Regions from separate parts of the Planococcus sp. TJ-201 genome, predicted to be linked through region 1. Evidence: riboswitches for the same ligand, from Rfam matches in the RefSeq annotation. Region 1 holds a riboswitch; each other region holds the start of a gene.
The links. Region 1 has a riboswitch for S-adenosylmethionine ahead of sat (sulfate adenylyltransferase). Riboswitches for the same ligand answer to the same signal wherever they lie in the genome.

Region 1 (7,735 bases):
TGCGGTGATTCATGCGATTGAGCCGGAGGAAGATGGTGGCCATATTTGGTTCCGCATCAAAGACCAAGGAGAAGAAGTGTGGATCGAAATCGAAGATAATGGCCAGGGAATGAGTCTGGACAAACAGCAGCAATTGCTCGAAGGGTCGATCGTACCGGCGGAGGGGCATTCAACTGGCATCGGCTTTGTTAATGTCGTCAAAAGGCTGCAGTTGTTTTACGGAAAGGACGATTTGGTAGCGATTGAAAGCAAAATCGGCCAAGGCACAAAAATTATTTTGAAATTACCGAAAGTCAGGGGGGCGACGCACCATGATCAAGCTGTTGATAGTGGATGATGAGCCAATTGAACGGGATGGGATGCAAGCTATTTTGCAGCGTGCCTATAACGAGTTTGACATTAAACAGGCCCGAAACGGCAAAATAGCGATTGATTTGGCAGAATCTTGGGAGCCTGACTGGATTTTTATGGATATTATGATGCCAGGTATGACAGGGTTGGAGGCCATCGAAAAGATCCAGCAGCGAGATCGGGATATTCAGTTCGTCATGATCACGGCTTTTGATACGTTCGATTATGCCCGACAGGCAATCAAGTTAGGGGTCAAAGACTATTTGCTCAAGCCAAGTAAAGCCAGTGAAATTGTAGCAACTGTCGGAAAATTGCTTGAGCAGCAAGCTCAAAAAGAACAGGCTTCGGCGGTCCAGCACCAGCAGCAGGAAGACTTCCAGAAAGCCTTGGCGATTGTGGAAACCGATGTTGTCACCCAATTGCTGTTTGATCATGTCCACGATGTCCATATCGAAATGCTGGTGGACTTGCTCGAAATCCCAGCGACTGCTGAGAAATTTGTTATGACGGTTATGGTACCGGAAGGCTTGGAAAAATTGTATCCGCAACTAAAAGAGAAAATCCGTCAAACTGAAAATGCGTGGATTGGCGCTTTGTATGGCCGCCAATTGCCTATTATTGTTTTTCGAAATCAAGAAAAATCGTTTCGGTCTCAGGCAATTTCATTGGTCAGAGCGATCTTGTCCATTTCGGACAGCCGACAGGAAGGATGGTTTGTCGGCGTGGGACCCGTTTGTGAATCACTGGAAGATATCCGGAATTCCTATCAAAAATCGCTGATCGCCACAATGGACTTGTCACTGCCATCCAGATACCGTTTTTCTTCTGACGTCCCTTCTCTTGAAAAAGTGGGCGATGCTATTTTTGTTAAGCAACAGGAGAAAAAGCTATTTGATTTTATTCGGTTGGGAGAATGGGAGTCAATTAACCGACTGGCGGCAGACCTGATCCGGCGCTTCGAACAAGAAGGAGCGACAATTCTTTGGACACAGCAGCGGACACTTGAGTTTTTATGGGTTACTGCGCGGGTCATGGGCGAAATGGGCATCGACGCTACAATTCCCTATTACACCATCCAAGCCAAGGATCATCGGCAGCTGCTTAATGAAACGCTGCAAGTGATTGAACGATTGAAACAGGTTTACTTGAAGCATTACGATCGCCTGGAAGTGGATAAAGTCCATCAGATCAAGCAGTATATTATGGATCATTCCCACGAAGATATTTCATTGGATGCACTGGCGCGGAAAGTAGAGTTAAGTCCCATTTATTTGAGCAAAATGTTCAAAGAAAAACTGGGCATCAACTATATCGATTTCTTAACCTCCTGCCGTATGGACAAAGCGAAAAAGTTGTTGGGAGATCCACAAAAAAGCTTAAAGGAAATTTCTTTCGAGATCGGTTACCATGAGCCAAATTATTTCAGCAAAGTGTTTAAGAAGATGAACAATGTGTCTCCGAAGGAATACCGACGGACATTAGTGGAAAGGAAAGATCAGTCTAATGAATAAAATGACTCAACTGGCCACGGTTTTATTCATTAGCCTGTTTTTGGGTGCATGTGCACCCGAGCAGTCAATCGGCAAAGCGGTACCCGAAAAAGCAACGGTCACGGACCGTGATGAGCCTATTAAAATTGGGTTTTCCATGGATACGCTGAAAGAAGAGCGCTGGTTGAAAGACCAGGCGCTGTTCAAGAAAGCGATAGAGGACTTGGGCGCGGAAGTGGAGATTGTGGCAGCCAATGGCGACGATGCCTTGCAGCTTGCTCAGGCTGAAACGCTGATTCAACAAGGCATCGACTTATTGGTCATTGTGCCGCATAACGCGGAAGCGACCGCAGCCATTGTCCATACGGCTCATCGCGCTGGAATTCAAGTGATTGCTTATGACCGGCTGGTGAAAAATGCAGACATCGATTTATACGTATCGTTTGATAACGAGCAAGTAGGCGAAATGCAGGCAGAGGCAATTTTAGAGCTGGTGCCAAAAGGGAATTACGTCTATATCGGAGGGGCAACGACCGATAACAATGTTCACTTGATCAAGAAGGGCGTATTCAACGTATTGCAGCCTGCCATCAACCGGGGAGATATTAAAATTGTTTACGATCAATGGACCGAAGACTGGTCACCGGAAAAAGCATTTCTCAATATGACCGAAGCCCTTGAAGCAAATAACAATCAAATTGATGCAGTCATAGCCGCTAATGATGCAACGGCTGGCGGTGTTATTCAGGCATTGGAAGCGCAGGGCTTAGCGGGCAAAATTCCGGTAGCGGGCCAGGACGCAGAACTGGCTGCTGCGCAGCGAATCGTCGGCGGTACCCAAACAATGACGGTTTACAAACCCATTCAAACCTTAACTGAACAAGCTGCTGCTCTGGCAGTCAGAATGGCAGAAGGGGAAAGCGTCACTACCGTAAAATCTGTCAATAATGGCAAGATCGATGTGCCATCCATTTTACTGGCGCCCATTCCAGTGACTGCTGAAAACATGAGGGATACCGTTATTGCAGATGGTTTCCATACCGGGACAGATGTTTACGGAGCGGGCAATGAATAAATGCTAATTTGCCCTCCAGCTTCAACCTCTATTCGGTAGCATTGTCTTTGGCTGCGAGCAGCTGCAATTCATGGAGCGTGTGTTGTTGAACTTCATTTGATAAAAAAGATTTGTCCAAGAAATTGCGCAAGTAGTTTTCCTTGGTGTTTCTGGACAGCTTAGTTTGTTTGAGAAGCTGTCTGGCATGATAAAGAAAGTCTAAGTATTGTTCATAGCTCTCGTCAAATTGTTCTTGCAGTTCGTGTTTGATTTTTTTGGCGAGCATCGGGCTTGCGCCATTTGTAGAAACAATGATGCTCAATTTGCCTCTGTTGAAATGTGCAGGAAACTGAACATTGCCAGACTCTGCTTCGGTAGAAGCATTGACCAGGCAATTTGGCGGGGCGGCTTTTTGTGCGGCGGCGTTAACGACCGGGTCGTTTGTCGCAATCACCAGCATGAAAGCCTCTTCGGCATCTTTTGGCTCGAACTTTTTTTGTTTCCATCCAATTTGTCCTTCTTCCACCCACCGCTGGATTGTCGGCGTTACGGATGGGCTAATCACGGTCAAGCTGGCTTTGCTGTCGAGCAACCCGTCCAGTTTTCGTTCAGCAATTTTCCCTCCGCCGACAACGACCACGTTTTTGTTTCCCAAATCGATCATGATGGGGATTACTGTCATCTTCTCCGCCTCCTCCATTCCTTTAATAGTATCAAATAAGTGCTTCACTGCACTGAATAGAAATGGTTCAACTCCCACCTCTTGTGGAGGATCTGTCCAAGGCAAATGAAGTGGTATATAGCCGTTATCTTTTCAAAAAAAATTATTCCTTTGGCCCTATGGCAATACAGCTTTTTCAAAAAAAAGTTAAAACATAGTTTGACACTCTGAATAGTATATTATATACTTTGTGAAATCAAATTTTTCAATTAATTTTCCAATGCCAATTGAATATGCATTCTTATCAAGAGAGACGGAGGGATTGGCCCTTTGATGTCTCAGCAACCCTCCTTTATGGAAACGGTGCTAACTCCAATAGGCTTTCATCAGCCTAGAAGATAAGAAGAGAGTTTTGTTTTTACGGACCTTCTTCTTGCCGAAGAGGGTCCTTTTCTTTTTGTCTGAACAGTTTTTAAGAAAGCAACAGAACACAAAACTAACCTTGGAGGTAATAACATGACGAACAAAGCACATGGTGGAGACTTGGTAAACAGACAGCTGACAGGCACCGAAAGAGAAAAGGCATTAAAGAATGCGGAAACACTTTCCACTTTATTCATTTCAGATTGGGCCATCTCGGATTTGGAACTGATCGGCATCGGTGGGTTTAGCCCGTTGACTGGTTTTCTTGGACAAAAGGATTATGAAAGTGTGCTGCATACATCGCGCCTCAGCAATGGCAACGTGTGGAGTGTACCCATTACATTATCGGTCACGACAGAAGAAGCAGACAGCTACGAGCTGGGCGATGAAATTGCGCTGAAAGGCAAAGACGGTGTCATCTACGGAACACTCGAGCTGAAGGAAAAGTACACGTATGACAAAAGGTTGGAAGCAGAAAAAATTTACGGCACGACAGAAGTAGCACATGCTGGCGTGGAAAAACTATACGAACGCGGAGATGTTTACTTGGCAGGTCCTATCACCTTATTAAATCGTCCGGACCATAGCGAGTTCAAAGAATTTCATCTGGACCCGGTTGAAACGCGCCAGTTATTCCAAGATCTTGGCTGGAAAACGATTGTCGGCTTCCAGACGCGCAACCCGGTGCATCGCGCACATGAATACATTCAAAAAGCCGCATTGGAAGTGGTGGATGGCCTCTTGCTGAACCCGCTCGTGGGTGAAACAAAATCCGATGACATTTCAGCTGCAGTGCGGATGGAAAGCTACCAAGTCATCTTAAAGCATTACTATCCTGCAGACCGGGCGCGCCTCGCCATCTATCCAGCTGCAATGCGCTACGCCGGACCGAAAGAAGCGGTTCTTCACGCCATTGTCCGCAAAAACTACGGTTGTACACATTTCATCGTTGGACGGGATCATGCCGGTGTCGGCGATTACTACGGCACATACGAGGCACAGGAATTCATCAGCCAGTTTGAAGAAGAATTGGGCATTCAAATTTTCAAATTCGAGCATTCATTTTACTGCAATGCATGCGAAAACATGGCCACGGCTAAGACATGTCCGCACAGCGCAGAAAACCATGTTCATTTAAGTGGCACGAAAGTTCGTGAATTGCTTCGCAACGGAGAAAAACCACCGAAGCAGTTTTCCCGTCCGGAAGTAGCCGATGTGCTCATCAAAGGCTTGCGGGAGACCGTTATTAGTAACTAATTAGGGGATGGTTGCCCGTGTCAGTCCAAATGATTTTTGTGCTTATCGTCATCGTCGCCATGGTCAGCGCCTTGCTTTTTGAAATTGCCCGTCCGGATATGATTGTATTTTCAGCATTGGTAGTGTTGCTGCTGTCCGGAATTTTAACAACAGAAGAAGCATTGCGCGGATTTTCGAATCCAGGAATGTTGACAATCGCTTTACTGTTCATCGTTGTCGGTACTGTACAAAAGCACGGCCTGATCGACCAGATGATGATTGGCTGGCTGAATAAAGGCAAAAGCTTGAAAGGATCTTTGTTTCGTATTTTTCTTCCGCTCCCGTTGTTTTCGGCTTTTTTGAACAACACACCCATTGTTGTCACGTTAACTCCACTTTTGAAAAAATGGTGTGAAGAACGCAATATCGCACCTTCCAAAGTGCTGATTCCTTTATCGTATGTAACGATTTTTGGGGGGACTATCACCCTAATGGGAACATCGACCAATCTTGTGGTGCACGGGATGCTGCTCGATTACGGCCTGCCTGGCTTTTCGTTGTTTCAATTAGCAATTGTCGGCATTCCCATCACCATTGTCGGTTTGATTTACTTGTTTACGGTAGGCAACATGCTGTTGCCTGAGAACAACAGTTTCAGCAAGCAGGTCGTTGAAGATTCCAGAAACTACATTGCTGAAATGGTGGTGGAAGAAAATTTTCCTTACGCCAATCAAACGGTGGAATTAGCAAAACTGCGCGACTTGAAAGGTTTGTACTTGATTGAAATTATCCGAGATCAGACCCGGATTTCATCGGTCAGTTCCAAAACCATCATTCAGTCAGGAGACCGCCTAATTTTTACCGGACTCATTTCAACGATCGCAGAGCTGCAAAAAAGAAAAGGGCTGACTTTAAAGACCGGGACCAATTTGCAGTTGGAGGATTTGAAAAACGGCAACACGCAGCTGGCGGAAGCGGTCGTTTCCCATGAATCTTCGCTGCTCTCGAAAACGATCAAACAATCTCAATTTCGTTCACGTTACGATGCAGGCGTCATGGCGGTTCACCGCAACAACGAACGCATTAAAAGCAAAGTCGGCGACATCATCCTGCGGCCGGGGGACACCTTGCTGTTGCTTGCGGGAACCGGATTTGTGGAAAAATATCAGCAGTCCAACGATTTTTACGTCGTGTCTTCCATGACACCGCCAAAAACCTTGCAAGAAAGCCGTTTTGTCGGCTGGTTCTCGCTGCTGGTTTTACTGGGAGCCATTGCACTTGTCATTGCTGGCTGGCTGAGCATGTTCAAAGCAATGGCTTTGGCAGTGCTGATTTTATTGGTAACCAAATCGGTTTCCATGGAAGATGCAAAAAACGATGTGCAATTCAATGTACTGCTGCTCATTGCCAGTGCATTTGGTGTGGGTGCCGCTATGACCAAAACCGGTCTGGCGCAATGGGCGGCGGACGGATTGTTGGCAGTCGGCCAGCCGTTTGGATTGCTGGCGATTCTCATTTTGATTTACTTGCTGACCAGCATTTTTACAGAACTCATCACCAACAGTGCTGCCGCTGTATTAATGATCCCCATCGGCATCGAAATGGCAAGCAACCTACAGCTCGATCCAATGGGTTTTGCCGTTATCATCACCATTGCGGCTTCTGCCAGTTTTATTACGCCCATTGGCTACCAAACCAACCTAATTGTCTATGGGCCGGGCGGCTATAAATTCATAGATTACGTCAAAGTAGGTACGCCACTCAGCATCCTGGTGATGTCAGTTACCATCGGAATTGTTTACTACTACTGGTTCTAGGAGGAGAAGGAATGACCAAATCAACCAATATCACCTGGCATGAGTCGGGCATCACGAAACAAGATAGACAGAAATTGAACGACCACAAAAGCGGTGTACTCTGGTTTACCGGCTTGTCGGGATCCGGAAAATCAACAGTTTCGGTTGCACTGGAAAAAGAAATACATGCACTTGGCATTCGGACGTATTTATTGGACGGCGACAATGTCCGCCACGGCTTGAATAAAAACTTGGGGTTCAGTCCAGAAGACCGGACGGAAAATATCCGCCGGATCGGTGAAGTCGGAAAGCTCATGAGCGACGCAGGTGTACTGACTTTGTCAGCATTTATCTCGCCGTATCAGGCAGACCGCGATCAAGTTCGGGCTTTGCTTGATGAAGGTGAATTTATTGAAGTTTATGTAAAATGCAGCGTGGATACTTGTGAGGCACGTGACCCGAAAGGGCTTTATAAAAAAGCGAGAGCCGGCGAAATCAAAGGCTTTACAGGCATTGACGCACCATACGAAGAACCGTTAAATCCGGAAATTGTGATCGAAACGGACAAGCAAAATTTGGAAGACTCGGTGCAGGTGATTGTTGAGTATTTAAAGAAAGCAGGTTACTTGAACGGATGAATAATTGACTGAATAAAAAATAGAGAGTTCTAGAATTTCATTCCATAAGAAAACGGTATTTTCAGAATATTATTGACAGCTATCTT
Region 2 (7,735 bases), on a different contig from region 1:
GACCAAGTCACGAACTTCATTTTGGAAACGCTCGATTTTCACGGTAGCACCCGTTGCCAAAGCAGCGCCTTCGGCAATGGCACGGATTTTGCGCGCGGTATCGGATGTTTTCTTCCAGGAATCGCCGCGGATGTAAAAGCGGGCAGCCGCATATTCGGGAATAATGTTCGGTGCATCCCCTCCGTGTGTAATGATGCCATGGACACGTGCATCTGATGGCAGTTGTTGCCGCAGTGCATTAATGCTGTTAAACAGCTGCAAAACGGCATCGAGTGCATTGATGCCTTCTTCAGGAGATCCTGCCGCATGGGCAGGCTTGCCATAAAAGTGGAATTCCAATGGATCGACTGCCAGGGAAGGACCGGTGACAGCCGAATTTCCGGAAGGGTGCAGCATTAAAGCAGCATCAATGCCTTCGAGCAGGCCATGTTTCACGAAACTGCCTTTGGCACTGCCATTTGGACCGCCTTCTTCTGCAGGTGTTCCAAGCACCACAACGCGGCCGCCGGTAGTTTCCAGTGTTTCAGATAAGGCAATAGCGGCCGCAACACTGGTTGTTCCAATGATATTGTGGCCGCAGGCATGGCCGATACCCGGAAGTGCGTCGTACTCAGCCAGGTAGGCAATCGTCGGTCCAGGAAGAGAGCTTTTCTTGCTGGCGAAAAAGGCAGTATCGTGGCCTGCAACTGCTTTCTCAACGGAAAACCCTGCATCCTCAAGCAAACGAATCAGTAGCGAACTGGCATAAACCTCTTCGTTGCCAATTTCAGGTTTGGCATGGATTGCCTGGCTTGTGTCAATGTAAATGCTGCCTCGGGAATCGATTGACTGGCTAAGAGTTTGTGCTGCTTCCTTGGTAAGGGTCATTGGAATTCCTCCTGTAAAGGTTAGATTGAATGCATGATGGATTGACTATAATTGAGGCTGTACGAAAAGCCATGTTTGGTTCAATCGGAAATGCTTATTCGTAATCGACCAATTCCTCAACTGTTACAACAGTTGGAATCTGAGCGCCTTCTGTGTGTTCGATAATGAAGTCAGCAGTGTCTTCCTGCTGATAAATTTCGACGATTTTCTGGTATGCTTCGTTGTCCGCTTCTTCAGCACTTGCAGCAATCAAGTTGATGTACGGTTTAGCTGTGTCGCTTTCGCGGGCAATCGGATCTTCAGTCGGGTTTAAGCCAGCATCTACTGCAACGCCGTTGTTGATGACGGAACCGGCAACATCCGGCATAGCGCGTGGCGTGTGGCCAGAAACCATTGGCATAATTTCAATGTTTTTCGGGTTATCGATAATGTCTTCGGCAGTTCCTGTAAGCCCGGCATCCTCAGATAAGGTGATCAATCCTGCTTCATCGAGCAGCAGGAGGGCACGGCCCATGTTGGTTGCTTCGTTTGGCATTGCGATTTGCGAACCTTCAGGAATTTCATCGATTGATTCGTATTTGTCGGAGTACAAGCCCATTGGCGCAATGACAGTTGAGCCGATTGGCACGATATCGATATTGTGTTCTTCCACAAACTCATCAAAGTACGAAATGGTTTGGAAAGCATTCAAGTCAAGTTCTCCTTCAGCAAGTGCCAAGTTTGGTGCTACGTAGTCGGAAAAAGTTTGAATTTCCAAATCAATTCCTTCAGCTTCTGCTTTATCGGCAATGTAATCCCAGATGGTGGTGTCGGAACCGCTGATGCCAAGCGTAACGGTAGTGTTGCCTTCAGAACTGCTATCGTCTCCGCAAGCCCCAAGGGTTAGTGCTGCAAGTGAAAGTAATGCTGTAGCTGTAATTTTTTTCATGATTAATTCCTCCAATTTCTCTCTAATGTTTTTATTCGTTCTAAACTTTTATATCCGTCAGAGCTACACGGGCGCTTGCGCTTTTCTTTGTCTAGACTCCAGCTGCCAGATTCTCGGGTCATAAGCCACTCTGGCTGTGCGGCAACGAACGCCGCTTCGCCAGATCGTCTTATGCCTGTCGAATCTAAACGGCAGCTTCCGCTTTTCTTGTCAACTGCGTCGCACACTTCTTGACAATACATTTCCGAGTGTTTGGACGCCTTGCACGAGAACAACAAGAATCGCTACTGTAATGAACATGACAAGCGTGTCGAATCGCTGGTAGCCATAAGTGATGGCCAAATCGCCAAGGCCGCCGCCTCCGATGGCACCTGCCATCGCCGATGCACCAATCAGGCCAACTACCGCGATGGTTAATGCGAGAACCAGAGAGCTTAGAGCTTCTGGAATGAGAAAGCGGAAAATGATTTGCATCGGTGTGGCGCCCATTGCTTGAGCCGCTTCGATAACGCCTTTGTCGACTTCCAATAAGGAGTTTTCAATCAACCGGGCAATATAAGGGCCAGCGTAGAAGACCAATGGCACAATGGCAGCAGCTGTTCCGATGGACGTGCCGACGATCAGGCGGGTCAAAGGAATAATGGCCACCATCAAAATGATAAACGGAACGGAACGGAAAATATTGATGACAATGTTGAGCACTTTGGAAATCGGTTCGTTTTCCAATAAATGGCCTTTGCGTGTAACCACTAGCAAGATGCCGAGTGGAAAGCCAATCAATAACGAAAAGCCGAAGGATGCGCCGGTCATGTAAATGGTTTCCCATAAAGCTTCTAAGATTTGTTCGTAATTAACTGACATAGTTATTGACCTCCTCTATTTGAATATCACTGTCCCGAATAGAGGATAAGGCTCGCCGGATTTCACTTGGCTCTCCGGAAAATTCAACAATCAGATTGCCGTAAGGAATGCCCTGCAACTCTGTAACATTGCCGAACAGCACGTTCAAATCAACTTTGAAATCCCGCGAGACACGCGACATGAACGGTTTGCCGACCGAATTTCCAGTAAACTGGAGGCGATAAATCGCATTGTCGCTTTTGGCGTTCTGAATTTGCAAGAGCAGTGATTCCGGAAGCTCATCATTCATGACCGAGCGGACAAAACGTTTTGTCGTAGGTTGTTGCGGGTTCGAGAAAATATCGAAAACGCTGCCTTGCTCAATGACTTTTCCTGTTTCAAGCACAGCTACCTTATCGCAAATTTCCCGGATAACGCCCATCTCATGTGTAATGAGCAAAATGGTGATGTTGTATTCATTGTTGATTTTGCGCAGCAGATCCAAAATTGATTTAGTCGTTTGCGGATCGAGTGCCGAGGTCGCTTCGTCGCATAGCAGGACGGAAGGGTTGGTAGCCAGCGCACGGGCAATGCCGATTCGCTGTTTTTGTCCACCGGATAGCTGATCCGGGTACTTTTGTGCCTGATCCCCCAGACCGACAAAGTCGAGCAGGTCTTTTACTTGTTTTTCGATCTCCGCTTTTGGTGTTTTCGCCAACAAAAGCGGCATCGCAACATTATGGTAAACCGTTTTTGAATTCAGCAGATTAAAATGCTGAAAAATCATGCCGATGTCTTTTCGGATGGTGCGGATTTCCTTGCTGGATAGGGTGGATATGTCTTTTCCCAGAATCATTACACGTCCTGTGGTAGGGCGTTCGAGCAGGTTGACCGTGCGGATCAATGAACTTTTTCCGGCTCCACTAAAGCCGATAACTCCGTATATTTCTCCGGTTTCGACGGTCAGGTCAATGCCATTCAAGGCATGGATTTCCTGTTTGCCTGATTGGTAGGTCTTGGCGACGCCTTCGAATTGAATCATGGTGATGGTGCCTCCTTAGGTTGGAATGAATTGTATCAAATCGACGGTGTCTCAAATGCTGATTGAGATAATAGACAAAAAAGAGCCCTCTTTTTTCTCATCCATAAGAAAAAAGAGGGCTCCAGTTGAAACCATCTAATTCTCATCTTCCAAATGCCTTAAATGGCATTTGCAGGAGTTGGCACAGTTTTTGCGGTTAAACAAATCTGCTGCCGAAACGTCTCAGGGCCTGTCCCTCGGTTTCTCTTGATAAGAAAGTGATGTATGCTATTCGATTCGTGAGTCTTACTTTATGGTGAAATAACAAAAAAGTCAAGAAAAACTTTGAGATTTATTTCACAATCTTTAAAATGTGAGAAAAACCACTGTGAAATCTACTTTAAGATGATGTACTAGATTTCTTGCGCAAAACTGAAGATACTTTACTTTCAGTACCATCTTTTATTCGGATAATGTTTTCATTATGCTTCCATACGGCCATAGCAAATAAAGCCGAAGCAGTCAGCAAGGGCCAAGCTCCAGATGCCGGAATAAAAGCAATGACAAAATAAACGGCATAAAGAACAAATACGCCAATTACCAAGTAGTCTGTTGCAAGCGAAACGCCGATCAACAGAATCAGTCCAAGCAACCCAAGCTTCCAATCGAGGGCGAGCATAACGCCAATGACTGAAGCGGTTCCTTTCCCGCCGTCAAAGTTCATGTAAAAGGGAAAGTTGTGCCCGAAAACTACCCCGGCACCTGCCACAAACAACAAAGCCCAAGTCATTTCAGCTGAGAAGTTTCCTGTTTCCAATAATAAGCGGAGACCTGCAACTGCAGCAAATCCTTTAAAAATATCAATAAATGCAACAAGCAATCCATATTTCCAGCCCAATACGATTGCAGCATTGGAAGCACCGGAATTTTTCACACCTTCTTTTTTTACGTTAACTCCTGACAAAGCCTGTGCAGCAAGGGATCCGTGAAAACAACCAATGATATAGCCTGCAACGAATAATAGCAAAATCCAAACCAGCATACCGATTCCTCCTCTATACTAAATGTTAACGTTTGAGTGAAAGGAAGGTTTCAAAATTTTTTGACTAATACGCTTGACAAAAAGCGCTGAAGTTTTTATACTTCTCAACAAGATGAAAAACCAAATCAAATACTCTTATCAAGAGTGGCGGAGGGATAGGCCCTGTGATGCCCGGCAACCGACAGACATTTTGTCTGGAAAGGTGCTAATTCCTACAGAACTGATCGACAGGTTCTGACAGATAAGAGGAGGAAACTCCGTAATTTACGGCCCTCTTCTTAACCGAAGGGGGCTTTTTGCTGTCCCTTTCTGCATGAATAGTATCCACAAAAAATAGGGGGAATGGAAAATGACCAACTTAAAACCAGAAACATTATTGCTTCACGGCGGACAACAGCCGGATCCTACGACAGGATCAAGAGGGGTTCCCATCTACAAAACTACTTCTTACGTTTTTAAGGACACTCAGCATGCACAGGATCTTTTTGGACTGAAGGATACCGGCAATATTTATTCGCGTATTATGAATCCGACGGTCGATGTCTTTGAACAGCGGGTAGCGTTATTAGAAGGCGGAACAGCAGCTGTTGCCTTGTCTTCCGGAATGGCGGCCATTGCTTTTTCCATTATGAATATAGCAGAAGCTGGAGACGAAATTGTGGCAGACAGCAACCTGTATGGCGGAACATACAATTTATTGGCGAACACGTTGCCGCGTTATGGCATTACGACAAAATTTGTGGATGCGACAAATCCCGAAAACTTCAAAGCGGCGATTACAGATAAAACCAAAGTTCTATTCGGTGAAATTATTGGCAACCCGAGCTTGAATGTCTTTGATGTAGAAAAAGTAGCAGCCATTGCTCATGAAAATGGAATTCCACTATTGATCGATAATACCTTCGCGTCGCCATATGGCAGCAATCCCATTGAATACGGGGCAGATGTCGTCATTCATTCCGCTACAAAATGGATTGGCGGGCATGGCACGACAATTGGCGGAGTGGCTGTAGACGCGGGAACGTTCAATTGGGACAATCCTCGCTTTCCGAATTACACACAGCCGGACGAAACATACCACGGATTGCGGTATGGCATCGATGTACCGGAAGCGGCTTTTGCGACAAAGTTACGTGTTCAACTGCTTCGGGATTTTGGGCCATCCCTCAGTCCGGAAAGTGCCCATGCTTTGTTGCAAGGGTTGGAAACCTTGCACCTGCGCATTCCAAAACACAATAGCAATGCCCAACTTGTCGCCGATTATTTGAAACAACACCCGCAAATCGAGTGGGTGAATTTCCTTGGTTTTGAAGATCATCCTTCTCATCAACTGGCGAAGAAATACTTGAAAAACGACGGTTATGGATCAATTGTCAATTTTGGAATTAAAGGCGGGCGTGAAGCGGGCCGGAAAGTGATTGACAGCGTCCATCTGTGGTCTCATGTAGCCAATGTAGGGGATGCTAAATCACTGATCATTCATCCGGCTTCGACTACGCATCAACAATTGAACAACGAGGAACTACAAGCATCCGGCGTAACAGAGGAGCTAATTCGCTTGTCTGTCGGGTTGGAGAATGCAGAAGACTTGATCGCTGATTTGGAGCAAGCGATTCAGGCAGCCGTATTGGAAAATGCATAAGGAGGGATTTTCATGAAAACAGTCTCCATCGGCTCGTTAACCCTGGATTCAACGGAGGTTTTAAACGATGTAGAACTTGCATATGAACGTCTCGGAGACCGGGAATCTCCGGTTGTCCTAGTCTGCCATGCATTGACAGGCGACCAATATGCAATTGGCACAGAGGGCAATCCAGGGTGGTGGGCTGGGTTGATTGGACCAGGCAAGCCGGTGGATACGACTATTTTTCAAGTGATTACCTTTAATGTTCTTGGAGGATGCCACGGATCAACGGGTCCTTTATCGACAGATCCGGCAACGGGAAATCCCTACCATGCTGCGTTTCCAACCCTGACCATACGTGACATGGTACGCGCTGAATACTGTGCACTTAAAAAGCTTGGCATCAACCATCTCGCCGGTGTGATTGGCGGTTCGTTAGGTGGAATGAAGACCTTGGAATGGGGAAGATCTTACCCTGAATTCATCGATGCGATTTTTCCTTTAGCCGTAACCCCCTATTACAGTGATTACGGTGTTGCTTTTAATCACATCGGCATACTAGCAATAGAAAGTGACAGTGAATTTAATGGTGGAAAGTATAAAGATTCTGCTCGTTTAAAAGGTTTTGAAGTGGCACGAATGGCAGGCATGGTTACTTATCGGAGCGGCAATATGTTTAATCAGCGATTTGGACGAACCCATGACGGCAACGAATTCGATGTTCAATCTTACTTGAATTATCAAGGGAAGAAACTGGCGGGCCGATTTGATGCCAATAGTTATGTGCTGCTGTTGAAAGCAATGAATACACATGACATCCAAGATGCTGTTCTGGATATTCCAGTGTTTTCATTATCATTTACTCATGATTTGCTTTATCCAAGTGAACTAATGATTCCATGGCTTGAAAAACAAAAAGTGGCAAGCTGGGAAATTGTTGAAACGGAATTTGGCCATGATGGGTTTCTTGTAGAGTTTGAAAAATGGGGCGGGTTTATAAAGAACAAGTTAAAAAGCCTTCTAGTGCCTGAACTTACGCGCTGAGAGAGATTTACAAAAAAGCATCTGAACGGGAAGGTTCCCCGTCAGATGCTTTTTGTAGTCAATCTTCATCCTTAATATCCACATCGTCTGGGATGGGCATGGCACGCCATTCTTCAAGCGCTTGTTTTGCTTCTTCCAACTGTTGGAAATGCATACCGAACTGAGAGGTATTGATCATGTACTGTTCTCCATCATGGACTGCTCGAATACGGCCTTCCAATACGTAGCGTTGAACTTGCTCTTCAGGCATGGACAAAAAGGCGGCAGTTTCCTGGACTGTCATATACATAGGATCCCCTCCTCTTTTCTTTTATTATAATAGAAGGGGGGAGCTATCTCAATTTATTAACGGCATGGAAGAGTATGCAG
Region 3 (7,735 bases), on a different contig from region 1:
GAGCAGGTGGCGACACAATACGGCATCAGCCGTGAAGACCAGGATGCATTTTCAGTCCGTTCGCACGAAAAAGCGGCAGCGGCTATTGCAGCCGGCAACTTTGACGAAGAAGTCGTTCCAGTCGAAGTAACCAAGCGATATGTGGATGAAAACAATAAATATCAGGAAAAATCCTTTATGTTCGAAATGGATGAAGGCGTCCGTCACGGGACCAGCATTCAAACGTTAAACAAATTGCGTACGGCCTTCTCAGCACGCGGAACGGTTACCGCCGGAAACTCTTCGCAGACTTCCGACGGCGCCGGTGCGTTGCTGGTGATGGACCGTGAAAAAGCGGAAGCACTCGGGTTAAAGCCCATCGCTAAATTCCGTTCATTCGCAACAGGCGGCGTACCGCCGGAAGTTATGGGAATTGGTCCTGTCGTCGCTATTCCAAAAGCCTTAAAACTGGCTGGATTAACAATTGAAGACATTGATGTCTGGGAATTAAACGAAGCCTTCGCCTCGCAATCGCTGGGTGTCATCCGTGAACTGGGCTTGGATATCGACAAAGTCAACTTTAACGGAGGAGCCATTGCACTGGGCCATCCGCTGGGTGCGACAGGCTCCATCCTGACAATCCGCATGATGAGTGAATTAAAACGCCAAGGCAAACAGTTCGGCGTGGTCACGATGTGTATCGGTGGCGGAATGGGTGCAGCAGGCGTCTTTGAAATGTTGTAGAAATGAATTTGATAATTAAATTTTAAGTCAGATCTGGAAAAGTCGCAGCTTTCTATACATTCTTGTTAGTTTCGAACTGCACTCTAGTAGAGAGTGAAGAAATAGAAATTAGTTAGAGATGTGTTTTATTAGCGTCGGCGCGTCCAGGTAGGCGAAGCAAGGAGATAGGTGTACTTTACCTGGCTTCTTGCGGGAGTCATGCCCAAAGCGACCGAAGCGGATTAGAAGTGATCATTTAAGCTCAACTTAAACACATTCATAAAGCAATTAAAAAATAGGAGGAATACAAAATGGAACAATCAAAAACATTGATAAAAGGCGGTAGTTTTTTAATCGAAGACGCGGATCTGTCACGTGTGTTCACACCGGAAGATTTCACGGAAGAACAAAAAATGATCGCAAAATCTACGGAAGACTACGTGAATACCGAAGTCATGCCAGTCGTTGAAAACTTGGAGAACCATGAGTTTGAACACTCAGTTCGTCTATTGAAAACAGCTGGAGAACTTGGCCTTTTGGGTGCAGATGTACCGGAACAATACGGCGGCTTAGGCTTGGACAAAATCGCTTCAGCGTTGATTGCTGAGAAAATGTCTAAAGCAGGCGGCTTCTCAATCACTCACGGCGCACATGTCGGCATTGGATCATTGCCAATCGTTCTGTTCGGCAACGAAGAACAAAAGCAAAGCTACTTGCCTCGCTTAGCAACAGGTGAAATGATCGCAGCTTATGCATTGACTGAGCCAAGCTCAGGATCAGATGCACTTGGTGCGAAAACGGTAGCCAAACTGAACGAAGCAGGCACGCATTACGTCTTGAACGGCGAAAAGCAATGGATCACCAATGCTGGGTTTGCAGATGTCTTCGTAGTTTATGCAAAAATTGACGGCGACAAATTCTCGGCCTTTATTGTAGAACGCGAATATCCAGGTGTTTCTGTTGGACCGGAAGAAAAGAAAATGGGCATTAAGTCGTCTTCTACACGCACATTGGTTTTGCAGGACGCTGAAGTTCCTGTGGAAAACCTATTGGGCGAAGCGGGACGCGGACACATTATTGCGTTTAACATCTTGAACATTGGTCGTTACAAATTGGGTGTCGGCACAATTGGTGCATCGAAACGCGCCATGGAATTGACAATTCCTTATACAAACCAGCGTCAGCAGTTCAAGACGCCGATTTCTTCCTTCAATTTGACGCGCGAGAAATTGGCAACGATGGCTTCTAAATTGTATGCTGTTGAAAGTTCTGTGTACCGCACAGTTGGGTTGTTCGAAGACCGCATGAGCGGATTTACGGATGAGCAGCAGGCAGACGGAAAATTAGTGGCTGACTCGATCGCTGAATTTGCAGTGGAGTGCTCACTGAATAAATTCTTTGGCACGGAAACCTTGGATTACATCGTCGATGAAGGTGTTCAATTACACGGAGGATATGGCTTTATGCAGGAATACGAAATCGAGCGCATTTACCGCGATTCACGCATCAACCGTATTTTTGAAGGCACCAATGAAATCAACCGCTTGCTAGTACCAGGAACATTGCTTCGTAAAGCGATGAAAGGCGAATTGCCGTTGTTGCAGCACGCACAGCAGCTTCAAGAAGAGCTGTTGATGATGATGCCAGAAGAAGTCGGCACAGAAGCGCTGGCCCAAGAAAAATACTTGGTGAAAAATGCTAAGAAGATCGCTTTGCTGGCGGCCGGTCTTGCCGCTCAGACTTACGGGACAAAACTGGAAGCGGAGCAGGAAGTTTTAGTCAACATCGCAGATATTGTCAGCAGCGTCTTTGCGATGGAGTCGGTCGTATTGCGTACAGAAAAAGCAATCGCTGCTTCAGGCGAAGAAAAGGCCAAGCAGAAACTATTGTATACGCAGATTTATTGCCAAGAAGCATTCGACCAGATCGAAAGAGATGCGAAAGAAACATTGATCGCAGCCATCGAAGGCGACAACCAGCGTATGATGCTTTCTGCATTGCGTAAATTGACTCGTTCAACGCCTTACAATGTCATTGCGAAAAAACGCGAAGCGGCTGTCAAGCTAATCGATGTCGAAAAATACGTTGTGTAATAGCTTTCTCAAAACAGGCACCTCCAGTAAAGTTGGGGGTGCCTGTTGAGCTTGTAGACATAAGAATAGTTACCCGACCTAATGAATAAAATCTTAATTGGTCGGGTTTTATACGGAATTCTGCGCTTCAGGCGGACGAAGCGCTGAGTCGTCGCCTTGCGCTACGAATTTTTGCGTGAAGTGAGGAACAGGCTTCTCTCTTTGATTGGAACCACACGCCCCCAATTGGACTGGCCACGCAGACTCCTGTGGGACAGCGAAAGCTGAAGACCCCGCAGGAACGCAAGTGACGAGGAGGCTGAAGCTGAGCCCACGGAAAGCGGAGTGGCCTGACCGGTTGGGGTTATGCACGGCTATTCATTTGGGTAAGCCTTTGTCTACAGTCTGAACAGGCCAAACCAGTAAATCTGGGTTGGCCTGTTTTTTTGTCGTCGACCGTTTGGGTTCTTTTTGGTAAGCTTGAAAAAAGGGGGTTCTAACTTGATTACCTATTATGCTTATCCAAAATGCACAACGTGCCGAAAAGCGAAAAGCTGGCTGGAAAAAAACGGTGTCGAATATAACGAAATTCACATTGCAGAAAATCCGCCAACAAAAGAACAATTGACAGAGATTTACCAGGCAAGCGGGGTGGAGTTGAAGAAATTTTTCAACACGAGCGGCTTGGTCTATCGTTCACTGAGCTTGAAAGACAAGCTGTCAGACATGACCGAAGAACAGCAGCTGGAATTATTGGCTTCAGACGGGATGCTGATCAAGCGTCCGCTTGCTTGGGACGGCAAACAGGTGACACTGGGCTTTAAAGAAGAGGACTACCGGACGAGCTGGTTATAAAGGCTGCGTCATCTTGTGTTTCACGGCTGTTTATGTCAAACTGAACATGAATGAACTACATAATTTGGAGGGGTCAAGATGAGCACACCAGCAGAACTTCGTTATTCAAAAGAACACGAATGGGTCAAAATCGAAGATGGCAATGCGCGTATCGGAATTACTCATTTCGCACAGGCTGAATTGGGAGATATCGTTTTTGTTGAGCTTCCGCAAGTTGGCGAAGAACTGAAAAAAGATCAGCCCTTCGGCAGCGTAGAATCTGTTAAAACGGTTTCGGAACTATACGCACCTATCAGCGGAAAAGTAGTTGAGGTCAACTCTGAGCTTGAAGACAGCCCGGAATTCGTCAACGAATCTCCTTACGAGCAAGCTTGGATGGTGGTTATCGAAGCCCCTTCTGAAGAAGAAGTCAACGAACTGATGACTGCAGACCAATACAAAGAAATGACAAACGAGTAAACTTTGGAAAGCGCCTATGCCTAGGCGCTTTTTTGTTTTTTTCTCCCCGAATAGAATTGGAAAAAATGCTGAAACGGCCCAAGGAAAGAAATAGGGTTCTATGGCGTCAAGGTGATATTCTTGAAACTATTGAATTAATTAGTATAGTTGAGTAATAGGACTTTTCTTATTCTATATTCGATGGGGTGAATGTTTATGGGAAAGGTGATTGTGGTGGAGGGAATCAGCGACAAGTCGAGGATTGCGCCGCTCATTGCAGAACCCGTGACGATTCTTTGCACAAATGGTACAGTAAGTGCATCGCGGCTTGAAGAATTATTATTGCCTTACGAAGATCAGGATATTATCATATTGGTGGATGCCGATTCTTCAGGAGAAAAGTTGCGGAAGTTAGTCAAACGTGAATTCCCGGAAGCCCGCCATTTCTATGTGAATCGCAGCTACAAGGAAGTTTCAACGACACCGCTTCGCATTTTGATGGATGTGCTGATTGCAGCGAATGTCCGGGTCAACAAGCTATTGATAGAGGGATGAAGAAGATGAAAGAATGGACACATAAAGAATGGATCAAAGAAAAAAACACAAAACGGACCACTGCGTTTTATTTATATACGCCGATGTGCGGGACTTGCCAGGTCGCTTCAAAGATGTTGACAGTCGTCACAGAACTGCTGCCGGATCTTGAAATCGGCAAAGCCAACTTGAATTATGTCCAAGAAATTGCAGGCTTATACCAAGTGGAAAGTGTGCCGTGCCTGCTAATTACGGAGAATGGCAAAATTGAGGAAAAGATTTATGCTTTCCATTCGGTCCCATATTTATATGATAAGTTGAAATCTGTTGACGAATTTAGCACGTCATGGTAAATTGAGATTCTGATAAAATAATTTCATATCAAAACTCTTATTAAGAGTGGTGGAGGGAAGTGCCCTATGAAGCCCGGCAACCGTCATGAAAATGAAATGGTGCCAAATCACACGAAGCGAAAGCTTTGGAAGATGAGAGATTGGTTTCCGTATAATATACGTTTGCCCTTCTGCTCAGTTCTGCGCGGAAGGGTTTTTTATTTTTAGAATCTAGGGGTGTTCAAGAGATGATTGAGTTAAAAAAAGTAACGAAAAAATTCGATACAGGCAAAGCAGTTCTTACAGCTGTTGACGGAGTCGATTTATCCATTTCCGATGGTGAAATCTTCGGCATTATCGGGTACAGCGGAGCTGGTAAAAGTACGTTGATCCGGTTGTTGAACGGTTTGGAAAAACCAACTTCAGGAACAGTCGAAATTAACGGGCAGACGATCACAGCGATTAAAGGTGGAGAATTGCGCAAGGCCCGCCAAAAAGTCAGCATGATTTTCCAGCATTTCAACTTGTTATGGTCTCGAACAGTAAGAGAGAATATCGAGTTCCCGCTCGAGATTGCCGGAGTGGCAAAAGCACAGCGGGGCAACCGAGTTCAAGAGTTGATCGAACTGGTTGGATTGACTGGCCGTGAAAACGCGTATCCATCGGAACTTTCAGGCGGACAGAAACAGCGCGTCGGCATTGCCCGGGCACTGGCGAATGATCCGGAAGTCTTGTTGTGTGACGAAGCAACATCTGCACTCGATCCAGAAACAACCGATGCCATCCTGGATCTGCTGGTGGACATCAACAAACGATTGGGTTTGACCATTGTGTTAATCACTCATGAAATGCATGTAATCCGCAAGATTTGCCATCGTGTGGCGGTCATGGAAGGCGGCCGGGTGGTTGAACTTGGCGATGTTCTGAATGTTTTCCAATCGCCGAAAGAAGAAATCACGAAACGTTTTGTGGCACAGGTTACCGATTCCGGTGATTCGCACGAAACCATCAAAAATCTTCGGGAATTGTATCCGACAGGCGAGTTGGTAAAATTGGTCTTTGTCGGAGACCAAACTGAACAGCCGATTCTGACAAAGTTGATCCGCAGCCATGCAGTGGAAGTCAACATTGTTCAAGGCAATATCTCGCACACACAGCGCGGGGCATATGGAACGTTGATCCTGCAATTGAAAGGTTCAGCAGCAGAAATTGAAGAAGCACTGGCATTCCTTCGGTTAGAAGATGTCCAAGCGGAGGTGATGCACAATGATTGAATCATTATTCCCGAACGTCGATTGGGACAATATGTGGGAAGCCACTATTGAAACACTTTACATGACGGCATTGTCTACAGTATTTACATTTGTTATTGGATTGGCCCTTGGCATTTTGCTGTTTTTGACAGCGCCAAAGCAATTATGGGCAAACAAAGTCGTCAACTGGCTGACAGGGGCATTCGTGAATATTTTCCGCTCGATTCCCTTTATCATCCTGATTATCTTATTGATTCCGTTTACGTTATTCTTGATGGGCTCTATTCGTGGACCCAACGCTGCATTGCCGGCATTGATCATCGGATCAGCTCCATTTTATGCACGCATGGTGCTGATTGCCTTGAAAGAAATTGATAAAGGGGTCATCGAAGCTGCCCGTTCTATGGGCGCGACAACCGGCACCATCATTTGGAAAGTCCTGTTGCCTGAATCGAAACCGGCTTTAATTTCCGGAATCACGGTGACGGCCATTGCATTAGTCGGTTACACGGCAATGGCTGGCATCATTGGCGCAGGCGGCCTTGGGACTTTGGCTTTCTTGGACGGGTTCCAGCGCAGCCGGGAAGATGTCACGTTAATGGCAACGATCTTAATTTTGATTATCGTCTTCGTTATTCAATTTATAGGTGATTGGGTAACAACTAAGTCAGACAAACGATAGCAGCGGATTTTCCGTACTATATAAAAACACATGAAAAGGGAGAGAGTCAGATGAAGAAATTTGTAGCAGGAACAGCACTAACAGCTTTAGTACTCGCAGGATGCGGAAATGGCGGGGCAAGCGAAGAAGAAGAATCGAGCACCTTGCGCGTTGGCGCTTCGAACGTGCCCCACGCTGAAATTTTAGAACAGGCACAACCGATTCTAGAAGAGCAGGGCATTGAACTTGAAATTGAAACATACCAGGATTACATCCTGCCAAATGAAGATTTAGAGTCTGGTGAAATCGACGCCAACTATTTCCAACACATTCCTTACCTAGAGTCGCAAGTAGCGGATCATGGCTACGAATTTGAAAACGCAGGCAGCATTCACATCGAGCCAATCGGTGTTTACTCTCAGGATCACGCTTCACTTGATGAACTGCCTGAAGGTGGAACGATTTTGATGAGCAACTCGGTTGCTGATCACGGCCGCATTCTTTCTATGCTTGAAGCTGAAGGCTTGATTACATTGGCTGAAGGTGTAGAAAAAACAGCTGCTGAAGTAAGCGACGTTGTTGAAAACCCGAAAGATCTTCAATTTGATGCCAACTACGAAGCGGCATTGTTGGTTCAAATGTATGAAGCAGGTGAAGGCGATGCAGTTCTAATCAACTCGAACTATGCAATTGATGCAGGCATTAGCCCAATGGAAGATTCCATTGCACTTGAGTCTTCAGATTCTCCATATGCTAACATTATTGCAGTGCGCGCTGGCGATGAAGAAAACGAAAACATTGCAGCATTAGTGGAAGTGTTAACTTCACAAGAAATTAAAGATTTCATTTTGGAAGAATGGGGCGGCTCAGTCGTACCAGTCGAATAAT
Region 4 (7,735 bases), on a different contig from region 1:
AACATATAGGGAAGGCCTTTTTCTGCTGCCAGCTTTGCCGAGTTTTCGCTTGAGCCGAGCATCCAGATTGGCGGACTGTGCTTTGTAAGCGGTGTGGCTTTCATCCCGTAATACGGATGTTCTTCAGGAATGGAGTCCGTCAAGTACATGCGAAGATCATCGATTTGTGCAGGAAATTGGCTGGTGTCCCGCTTTTTTCCTTCGTTCAATGCATAAGAAGCACGCGGCATACCACCTGGAGCCCTGCCAACTCCCGCATCGATTCTATTTGGATATAAAGCTTCCAGCAGTTTAAAATTTTCAGCGACTTTAAAAGCCGCATAATGCGGCAGCATAACACCGCCAGAACCGAGGCGAATGCTTTTTGTCACAGCACCCAGGTGTCCAATCAACACTTCTGGGGAAGAGCCGGCCAATGTGGCTGCATCGTGATGTTCGGAAACCCAAAATCGGGTGTAACCCCATTTTTCGGCTTTTTGTGCCAGGATCGCTGTCTGTTTTAACGCTTCCTGAGGCGAGCTGCCTTCTGAAATGGGTGATTGGTCCAGCACGCTATAGCTAAATGCCATTGTCATTCTCTCCTTTATTCGTGGATCAAGTACCCGACCGATCGCAAAACGGTATGAATAAATCCTTGCGTCGCCAAAAAGACTTCCTCTTTTTCCGGTTCTTGAAAGATGTCGTGGTAACAGTATTTCCATTCTTTGTAGCTAAACTCAGTCAGCTGCTGTTTTAATAGCCATTGTCGCGCAACTTCCTTTTCGGTGATTGCGTCCCGTTCTGCTGTGTGCAGATAAGTTGGAATCTGCGGATACACCTCAACAGCTGCTGCGGTTTCTTTCATATAGCTCTGCAATTCTTTAAACCAGGCTGCAGTTACAACAGTATGATACAAGTTGTTTTCAGCTCCCTGTTCGAGGCTGAATTGGCTTCTTGTGAGGTCACGCAATGCAATCTCGTGGTCCATTTTTCTGCGTCCTGTCAGCTGAGCAACACCTGGAAATGAATTGGGCGCTTTTGGCGGCAACTTTTTTAACTGCAGCCAAGGAGATGTAAAAATAGCTCCCGCCACGTTAAATTTACGATTGCCAAGAACATTCATTGTGATGGTGGCACCGAGGCCGTGGGCAATGACAAACACCGGCAGATCATTTTCCGATGACAGCTTCAGCATATCATGTACCGCCTGTTCGTAGACATCAAACGATTCGCGGTGAACCTTGTCGGCTCCAGCGTTTTTGCCATGGCCCGGCAAGTCTGCCATATAAACATCGAATCCTGCCGCTCGCCATTTTTCAATTTGCCATGCATAGCGCAAATGCTGCTCATATGCACTATGGATCAGCACAACTGTTGCCTTAGCCGTTCCTTCAGCCTGCCATTTCCACATAGTCCAACTTCCTTTCCATTCCAAGCTCCAATTTGACGTTTTGATTTGATTTGTTACGATATAGAATATCTTATCTTTTTTAAAGGAGCTTTGCCATGATTTATCCATTTAAAGACAAATTCCCCCAAATTGATCCATCCGTTTTCATCGCAGACTACACCACCATTTCTGGTGATGTGACGATTGGCGCCGATTCATCAGTTTGGTTTAATACTGTGATTCGCGGTGACGTATCCCCCACTGTTATTGGCAATAAAGTGAATATCCAAGATCTTTGCATGCTGCACCAAAGTCCTGGCAAACCATTGGTGCTAGAAGATGAGGTAACGATTGGCCATCAAGTGACCTTGCACAGCTGCACCATTCGAAAAGGGGCATTAGTTGGGATGGGTTCGATTATTTTAGACGGAGCAGAAGTTGGAGAAGGCGCATTTATTGGTGCCGGCAGCCTCGTGCCCCCCGGAAAAATCATTCCACCAGGCATGCTCGCTCTCGGACGGCCAGCAAAAGTTGTCCGTGAACTGCGCGAAGACGACAAAGTGGACATGGAACGAATTGTCCGCGAATACGCTGAAAAAGGCGCTTACTACAAGTCTCTTCAATAGGGCTAGCACAAAAAAGGACGATCCGGCAGGAATGCCGGATCGTCCTTTATTTTTATACAGTTTTAGATACCAGCTTCAACGCCAGCTTGTTCTTTCAAAAGTGCTGCTTTGTCCGTACGCTCCCAAGGAAGATCAACATCTGTACGGCCAAAATGTCCGTAAGCTGCTGTCTGCTTGTAGATTGGGCGGCGAAGATCAAGCATTTTGATGATTCCAGCAGGACGCAAATCAAAGTTCGCGCGTACCAAATCATCCAATTTGTCTTCGTCCACAATGCCGGTGCCAAATGTATCAAAAGCGATCGATACTGGATGTGCTACACCGATTGCATATGCCAATTGCACTTCACATTTATCTGCCAGGCCAGCCGCTACAATGTTTTTCGCTACATAACGTGCAGCATAAGCTGCTGAACGGTCAACTTTTGTTGCGTCTTTACCGGAAAATGCGCCGCCGCCGTGGCGAGCATAGCCACCGTAAGTATCTACGATGATTTTGCGGCCAGTTAAGCCTGCATCTCCCTGAGGTCCGCCAATAACAAAGCGCCCCGTTGGGTTAATGAAGTATTTGGTCTCTTCGTCAATCCATTTTGCCGGAACGACTTCTTTGATGACGTACTCTTTGATGTTGCGTTGAATTTGCTCAAGTGTTACTTCTGGGTGATGCTGCGTCGAGATAACAATTGTGTCCACACGAAGCGGCTTATTGTTTTCGTCGTACTCAACAGTTACCTGTGTTTTGCCATCGGGACGCAAGTAGGGAAGAATTTCTTCTTTGCGCACTTCAGCCAAACGGCGCGCCAATTTATGTGCCAATGAAATCGGCAATGGCATCAATTCTTCTGTTTCGTTGTTGGCATACCCGAACATCAACCCTTGGTCGCCTGCTCCGATATCATCCAATTCTTTATCAGTCATTTGGCCTTCGCGTGACTCAAGCGCCACATTGACTCCAGCAGCAATATCCGGTGATTGCTCATCGATTGCTGTTAGCACTGCACTTGTTTCTGAATCGAAACCGTATTTAGCTCGTGTGTATCCAATTTCTCTTACCGTTTGTCTAACGACTTTCGGAATGTCCACATAAGTAGAAGTGGTAATTTCTCCGGCTACTAAAACCAGCCCTGTCGTTACAGTGGTCTCGCATGCAACACGTGCGTTTGGATCTTCGGTCAAGATTGCATCCAAAATAGCATCTGAGATTTGGTCACAAATTTTATCCGGATGTCCTTCTGTTACTGATTCTGATGTAAATAATCGACGGTTTTTCAAAAAATGTTCCTCCTTATATCCTGCGAGATTGCTCTCGAAATTGATACGGTACTCGTTTCCCATGTCAAGTCCGTTCCAGACAAAATCCAGATTGAACTTCAAGCCGTTTGTGGCCTTTCACACGAGGATTAAGGGCATTCCATAAAAAAATCCCTTCACTCATTCATCATGAGGAAAGGAGAATCATCATAAGCACCTTTCACTCTTATCATCCAAGGCCTGTGCACCTTGCTTCAGGTTTGGCACCATCACTGCGTATGCAGCAGGTTGCCGGGTTTCATAGGGCCTGTCCCCTCCACCAGCTCGGAATAAGAGTATCCGTTCAATTTTTCATCATACGGAAATAGTACTGGGATGTCAATGATTTTTTCGAATTAAAATGAGATAGTAAATTGCCTGCTGCTCGTTCCGCTCATTCCTCCCGCTCTCTACAACTCGTTATATAGGCAAACCCATTTGTATGTCTTGTACAGTTTATTTACTTGCAGATTCCTGCCTCATATAGAGTCTATCCAATAATTTTTGATTTCCGAAGGGGATTAGTATAGACTAATAAACCTAATGTGTTATACTAATGAACGAATATACATCCTCCCCATCGCCATGGGAATAACAGAAAAGGAAGGTACATATATATGACTTCAGTGAACTTTGCAAATGATTTAAAGGATCTTTTAACTGGCCAAAATGTACATGTTCAATTATCAGTGCCACAACTAGTGGAAGCAGCAACATCCCGCGGGGAAGCCGTATTGACTCGGGAAGGCGCTGTAAAAGCGGAGACAGGAAAATACACGGGCCGCTCACCGAAAGACAAATACATGGTGGAAGAAGAAAGCTCTAAAGACAAAGTCGACTGGGGCAATGTGAACCGTCCAATTTCTAGCGAAGTGTTTGAAAAATTATACGCTAAGGTGATTAAGCACTTAAAAGAAAAAGATGCTCTTTTCGTTTTCAAAGGATTTGCCGGAGCGGACCACGAATCACGTGTGCCAATTCAAACCATCAATGAATACGCGTGGCACAACTTGTTTGCCCACCAACTGTTCATCCGTCCGTCAGCTGAAGAGCTGCAAGCGCATGAAGCTGACTTCACGGTGGTTTATGCCCCTACATTCATGGCAGACCCTGCAGTTGACGGTACGGCTTCAGAAACATTCATCATCGTCTCCATGGAACAGCGCATCATTTTAATCGGCGGAACTGAATACGCCGGCGAAATGAAAAAATCGATCTTTTCTATTATGAACTACTTGTTGCCAGAAAGAGGCATTCTTCCAATGCACTGTTCAGCAAACGTAGGACAAGATGGCGATGTAACTTTATTTTTCGGCTTGTCCGGTACCGGCAAAACGACCTTGTCAGCAGATGGAGACCGCAAGCTGATCGGTGATGACGAGCATGGCTGGTCTGATAATGGCGTCTTCAACATCGAAGGCGGCTGCTATGCAAAAACCATCAACCTGTCGCGTGAAAACGAACCGCAAATCTATGACGCGATCCGTTTCGGTTCGGTTTTGGAAAATGTGGTTGTTGATCCGGATACACGCATCCCGGATTATGACGACGGTTCATTAACTGAAAACACACGTGCCGCCTACCCAATGCAGGCAATTGACAATATTGTAGATCCTTCAGTTGCGGGTCACCCAAAAACGATTGTTTTCTTGACTGCAGACGCTTTCGGCGTATTGCCTCCAATCAGCAAGCTGACAAAAGAACAGGCTATGTATCATTTCCTTAGTGGCTACACATCAAAATTAGCTGGTACAGAGCGTGGCATCACTATACCTGAAGCAACGTTCTCAACTTGCTTTGGTTCGCCATTCTTGCCGCTGCACGCAACGGTATACGCTGAAATGCTCGGCAGCAAAATTGATGAGCACGATGTTCAAGTCTTTCTTGTCAACACCGGCTGGACGGGTGGAGTCTATGGAGTCGGCAGCCGCATGAAGCTTTCTTACACTCGGACAATGGTTCGCGCTGCCATCAAAGGCGAATTGAATGATGTGCCGACTGAAAAAGAAGCTATCTTCGGCCTTGAAATTCCAGTACAAGTACCTGGTGTACCAGCCGATGTGTTAAACCCACGCCATGCTTGGGCAGATAAAGAAGCATACGATTCAAAAGCTGTGGAATTGGCACAAAAATTCCAGGAAAACTTCCAGAAGTTCGGTACTGTCGCACCTGAAATCACAACACTTGGCGGACCACTTCAAAAATAAGCATCCCTTAAAGCCCGTTCGGAGTAAAATCCGAACGGGCTTTTTTTACTTTCCTATTGCTCTTTATCTCTCATCCATTGGCAAATTGCCCGAACTGTTTTGCGATTGGCAGCCGGTGGAAAGAAATGCGTATAATCTTTGAAATACCAAGTTTCGTATGGCTGATTGTTGAGCGCTAGAGTTTCTTCTAGCAGATAGGCTTGGGCAGGAGAGACGTTTTCATCCTGAAGGCCATGGATAATGAGCATGGGCGCACAGCTTTCTTCAATCCGCATCAACGGATTGCGTTCTTCGTATGCGGCAAGCGCCGTATTGGGTGTGCCGCCGTAAAGCCGTTTCATCATGCGCCGCATGTCTGGCCGCTCTTTATAGGTCAGCACCGTATCTGTAACTCCGGCCCATGTGACAAGCGAGGTAATGTCCGAACGCAAAACGGCGGTCCATAACGCCATAATGCCACCGCGGGAAAATGCCAGCAAGTGCACGTACCCGTTGCTGTATTTTTTTAAGACATCCACAGCGTGAACGGCATCCCAACGATCCGCACCGGCAAATTCGTCTCGGCCTTCGCCGCCTCGATTGCCTCTATAGTACGGAGCAAATACCACAAAGCCTTGTGCAGCGAACTGGGCAATACGCGCAGGGCGAACCATTCCAATCGACTGGATGCCGCCTCGTAAATACAAAATGCCGCTATAGTTTCCCGGTTCTTTTGGTTCTGCAAGCATTCCTTTGACCTTCAATCCTTCTGACCAATAAACAATTTCCGTTAAGCGTACATTGGGATTTGGTGAAGGAAAGTGTTTTTTTGATTTAATCTTCCCATTTTCCAAGCTGCTTCACCTTCTCTATAATTTTCCTCATTCCAGCATCTTTCATTAGAAAACTGAACTCATCGTCCAGCTTTAATTCCCCCATTAAAACAATTCCCTTTGTTTCAAGTAGCGGAATTTTATCCACTTTTTCAACTTCAGCTATAAAAACAGTCTTGCAGAATGGTTTCGCCGAATGCACCACATACTCTGCAAACCATTCCAGCTCTTTTACTTGAGCGCCGGTCTCTTCGTATACTTCCCGTTTTGCAGCTCCTTGTAAACGTTCCCCAGCTTCTACTTTCCCTCCTGGAAACTCCAGGCCCCGCTCGTTATGTTGGGTCAGCACCCACTTGCCCTCGTATTGGCAAATGACCAGTACATGCCTGCTTTCTAAAGAAAAGCTATTTTTTTCAAATGATAGTTCACATTGATAACCATTTAGATCCTGATACTGCATTTTTCCACCTCGATGCCATAAGAAAAACGTACACTAACTTTCAGTGTACGCTTGTATACTTCTATTTTACTTCTTTTCGCCAAGGAATGCTGATAACATCCATGAATGTTTTTCAAGGTTCTGATGGATGGCATTAAACATGTCTTCTGTCATGTCATCCCCATCTGCCGCTGCCAACTCCATGCCTTTTTTCAATGATTTCATGATTTTGTCGTAGTCACTAACCACTGTATCGACCATATCTTCAGCTGACTCTTTGCTATTAGCCTCTTCAATTACGGACAGCTTAAGCTGCTCTTTCATTGTAGCCACAGGTTTCCCACCCAGTGCCAGCAAACGCTCCGCGATTTCGTCCATATGAAGAGTTGCTTCGTTGTACAATTCCTCGAATTTCACATGCAATGTAAAGAACGAAGGCCCTTTTACATACCAATGAAAATTATGTAATTTTGTGTAGGCAACTGACCATGTCGCCACTTGTACGTTTAATTCTTGGTTTAATTCTGTAGACATTTCCAATCACACTCCAATTAGTTTTGATAAGTACTTATACTTTATTATTACCTCTAATCCCCCTACAATAAACATACGATGTAATCTATCCGAAAAGAGCTGAAGAACTATGAAGACAATGCTACTGAAGACTTTTCGCTTTTATCAGCGGTTTATCTCTCCTCTGTCGCCCCCAAGCTGCCGCTTCTATCCAACGTGTTCGCATTATGGCATTGAGGCTGTAGAAAAACATGGCGCCTTAAAAGGTGGATATTTGGCAGCCAAACGCATCTTAAGCTGTCACCCTTTCCACAAAGGCGGAATCGATTTTGTCCCGGAAGAATGGCCACCAAAAAAATAATTGGTGGTTTTTCTTGTGTTTTTTGGAATCATCCTGTAATATTCAACTAGTCATTAAAACGTAACGATTACATTTTGGAGGTAGAACATGAAAAAGATCCTATTACTGGCAACCTTGCC

Region 2: another riboswitch for S-adenosylmethionine. It lies ahead of AC4EG4_RS05635 (methionine ABC transporter ATP-binding protein); the one in region 1 lies ahead of sat (sulfate adenylyltransferase).
Region 3: another riboswitch for S-adenosylmethionine. It lies ahead of AC4EG4_RS15455 (methionine ABC transporter ATP-binding protein); the one in region 1 lies ahead of sat (sulfate adenylyltransferase).
Region 4: another riboswitch for S-adenosylmethionine. It lies ahead of metK (methionine adenosyltransferase); the one in region 1 lies ahead of sat (sulfate adenylyltransferase).

What each region holds. Positions count from the first base shown of each region.
Region 1 is NZ_JBZDOG010000004.1:32,591-40,325, forward strand. It holds gene AC4EG4_RS10835 (sensor histidine kinase) at 1-337, shown strand, start outside; gene AC4EG4_RS10840 (response regulator) at 312-1,862, shown strand; gene xylF (D-xylose ABC transporter substrate-binding protein) at 1,864-2,916, shown strand; gene AC4EG4_RS10850 (NAD(P)-binding protein) at 2,945-3,577, opposite strand; SAM riboswitch class I at 3,855-3,961, shown strand; gene sat (sulfate adenylyltransferase) at 4,073-5,236, shown strand; gene AC4EG4_RS10860 (SLC13 family permease) at 5,254-7,032, shown strand; gene cysC (adenylyl-sulfate kinase) at 7,044-7,649, shown strand.
Region 2 is NZ_JBZDOG010000001.1:1,117,614-1,125,348, reverse strand. It holds gene AC4EG4_RS05650 (M20 family metallopeptidase) at 1-867, opposite strand, end outside; gene AC4EG4_RS05645 (MetQ/NlpA family ABC transporter substrate-binding protein) at 962-1,795, opposite strand; gene AC4EG4_RS05640 (methionine ABC transporter permease) at 2,006-2,656, opposite strand; gene AC4EG4_RS05635 (methionine ABC transporter ATP-binding protein) at 2,646-3,677, opposite strand; SAM riboswitch class I at 3,817-3,933, opposite strand; gene AC4EG4_RS05630 (glycerol-3-phosphate acyltransferase) at 4,057-4,698, opposite strand; SAM riboswitch class I at 4,831-4,946, shown strand; gene AC4EG4_RS05625 (O-acetylhomoserine aminocarboxypropyltransferase/cysteine synthase family protein) at 5,048-6,340, shown strand; gene metX (homoserine O-acetyltransferase MetX) at 6,353-7,366, shown strand; gene AC4EG4_RS05615 (helix-turn-helix domain-containing protein) at 7,425-7,655, opposite strand.
Region 3 is NZ_JBZDOG010000006.1:145,676-153,410, forward strand. It holds gene AC4EG4_RS15425 (acetyl-CoA C-acetyltransferase) at 1-723, shown strand, start outside; gene AC4EG4_RS15430 (acyl-CoA dehydrogenase FadE) at 1,014-2,795, shown strand; gene AC4EG4_RS15435 (arsenate reductase family protein) at 3,276-3,629, shown strand; gene gcvH (glycine cleavage system protein GcvH) at 3,708-4,088, shown strand; gene AC4EG4_RS15445 (toprim domain-containing protein) at 4,284-4,622, shown strand; gene AC4EG4_RS15450 (thioredoxin family protein) at 4,628-4,954, shown strand; SAM riboswitch class I at 4,989-5,093, shown strand; gene AC4EG4_RS15455 (methionine ABC transporter ATP-binding protein) at 5,182-6,207, shown strand; gene AC4EG4_RS15460 (methionine ABC transporter permease) at 6,200-6,868, shown strand; gene AC4EG4_RS15465 (MetQ/NlpA family ABC transporter substrate-binding protein) at 6,919-7,734, shown strand.
Region 4 is NZ_JBZDOG010000007.1:13,502-21,236, reverse strand. It holds gene AC4EG4_RS15900 (LLM class flavin-dependent oxidoreductase) at 1-569, opposite strand, end outside; gene AC4EG4_RS15895 (alpha/beta hydrolase) at 584-1,390, opposite strand; gene AC4EG4_RS15890 (gamma carbonic anhydrase) at 1,486-1,995, shown strand; gene metK (methionine adenosyltransferase) at 2,058-3,266, opposite strand; SAM riboswitch class I at 3,469-3,581, opposite strand; gene pckA (phosphoenolpyruvate carboxykinase (ATP)) at 3,902-5,491, shown strand; gene AC4EG4_RS15875 (alpha/beta hydrolase family protein) at 5,545-6,324, opposite strand; gene ytkD (RNA deprotection pyrophosphohydrolase) at 6,305-6,763, opposite strand; gene AC4EG4_RS15865 (Dps family protein) at 6,830-7,276, opposite strand; gene yidD (membrane protein insertion efficiency factor YidD) at 7,386-7,616, shown strand; gene AC4EG4_RS15855 (metal ABC transporter solute-binding protein, Zn/Mn family) at 7,704-7,735, shown strand, end outside.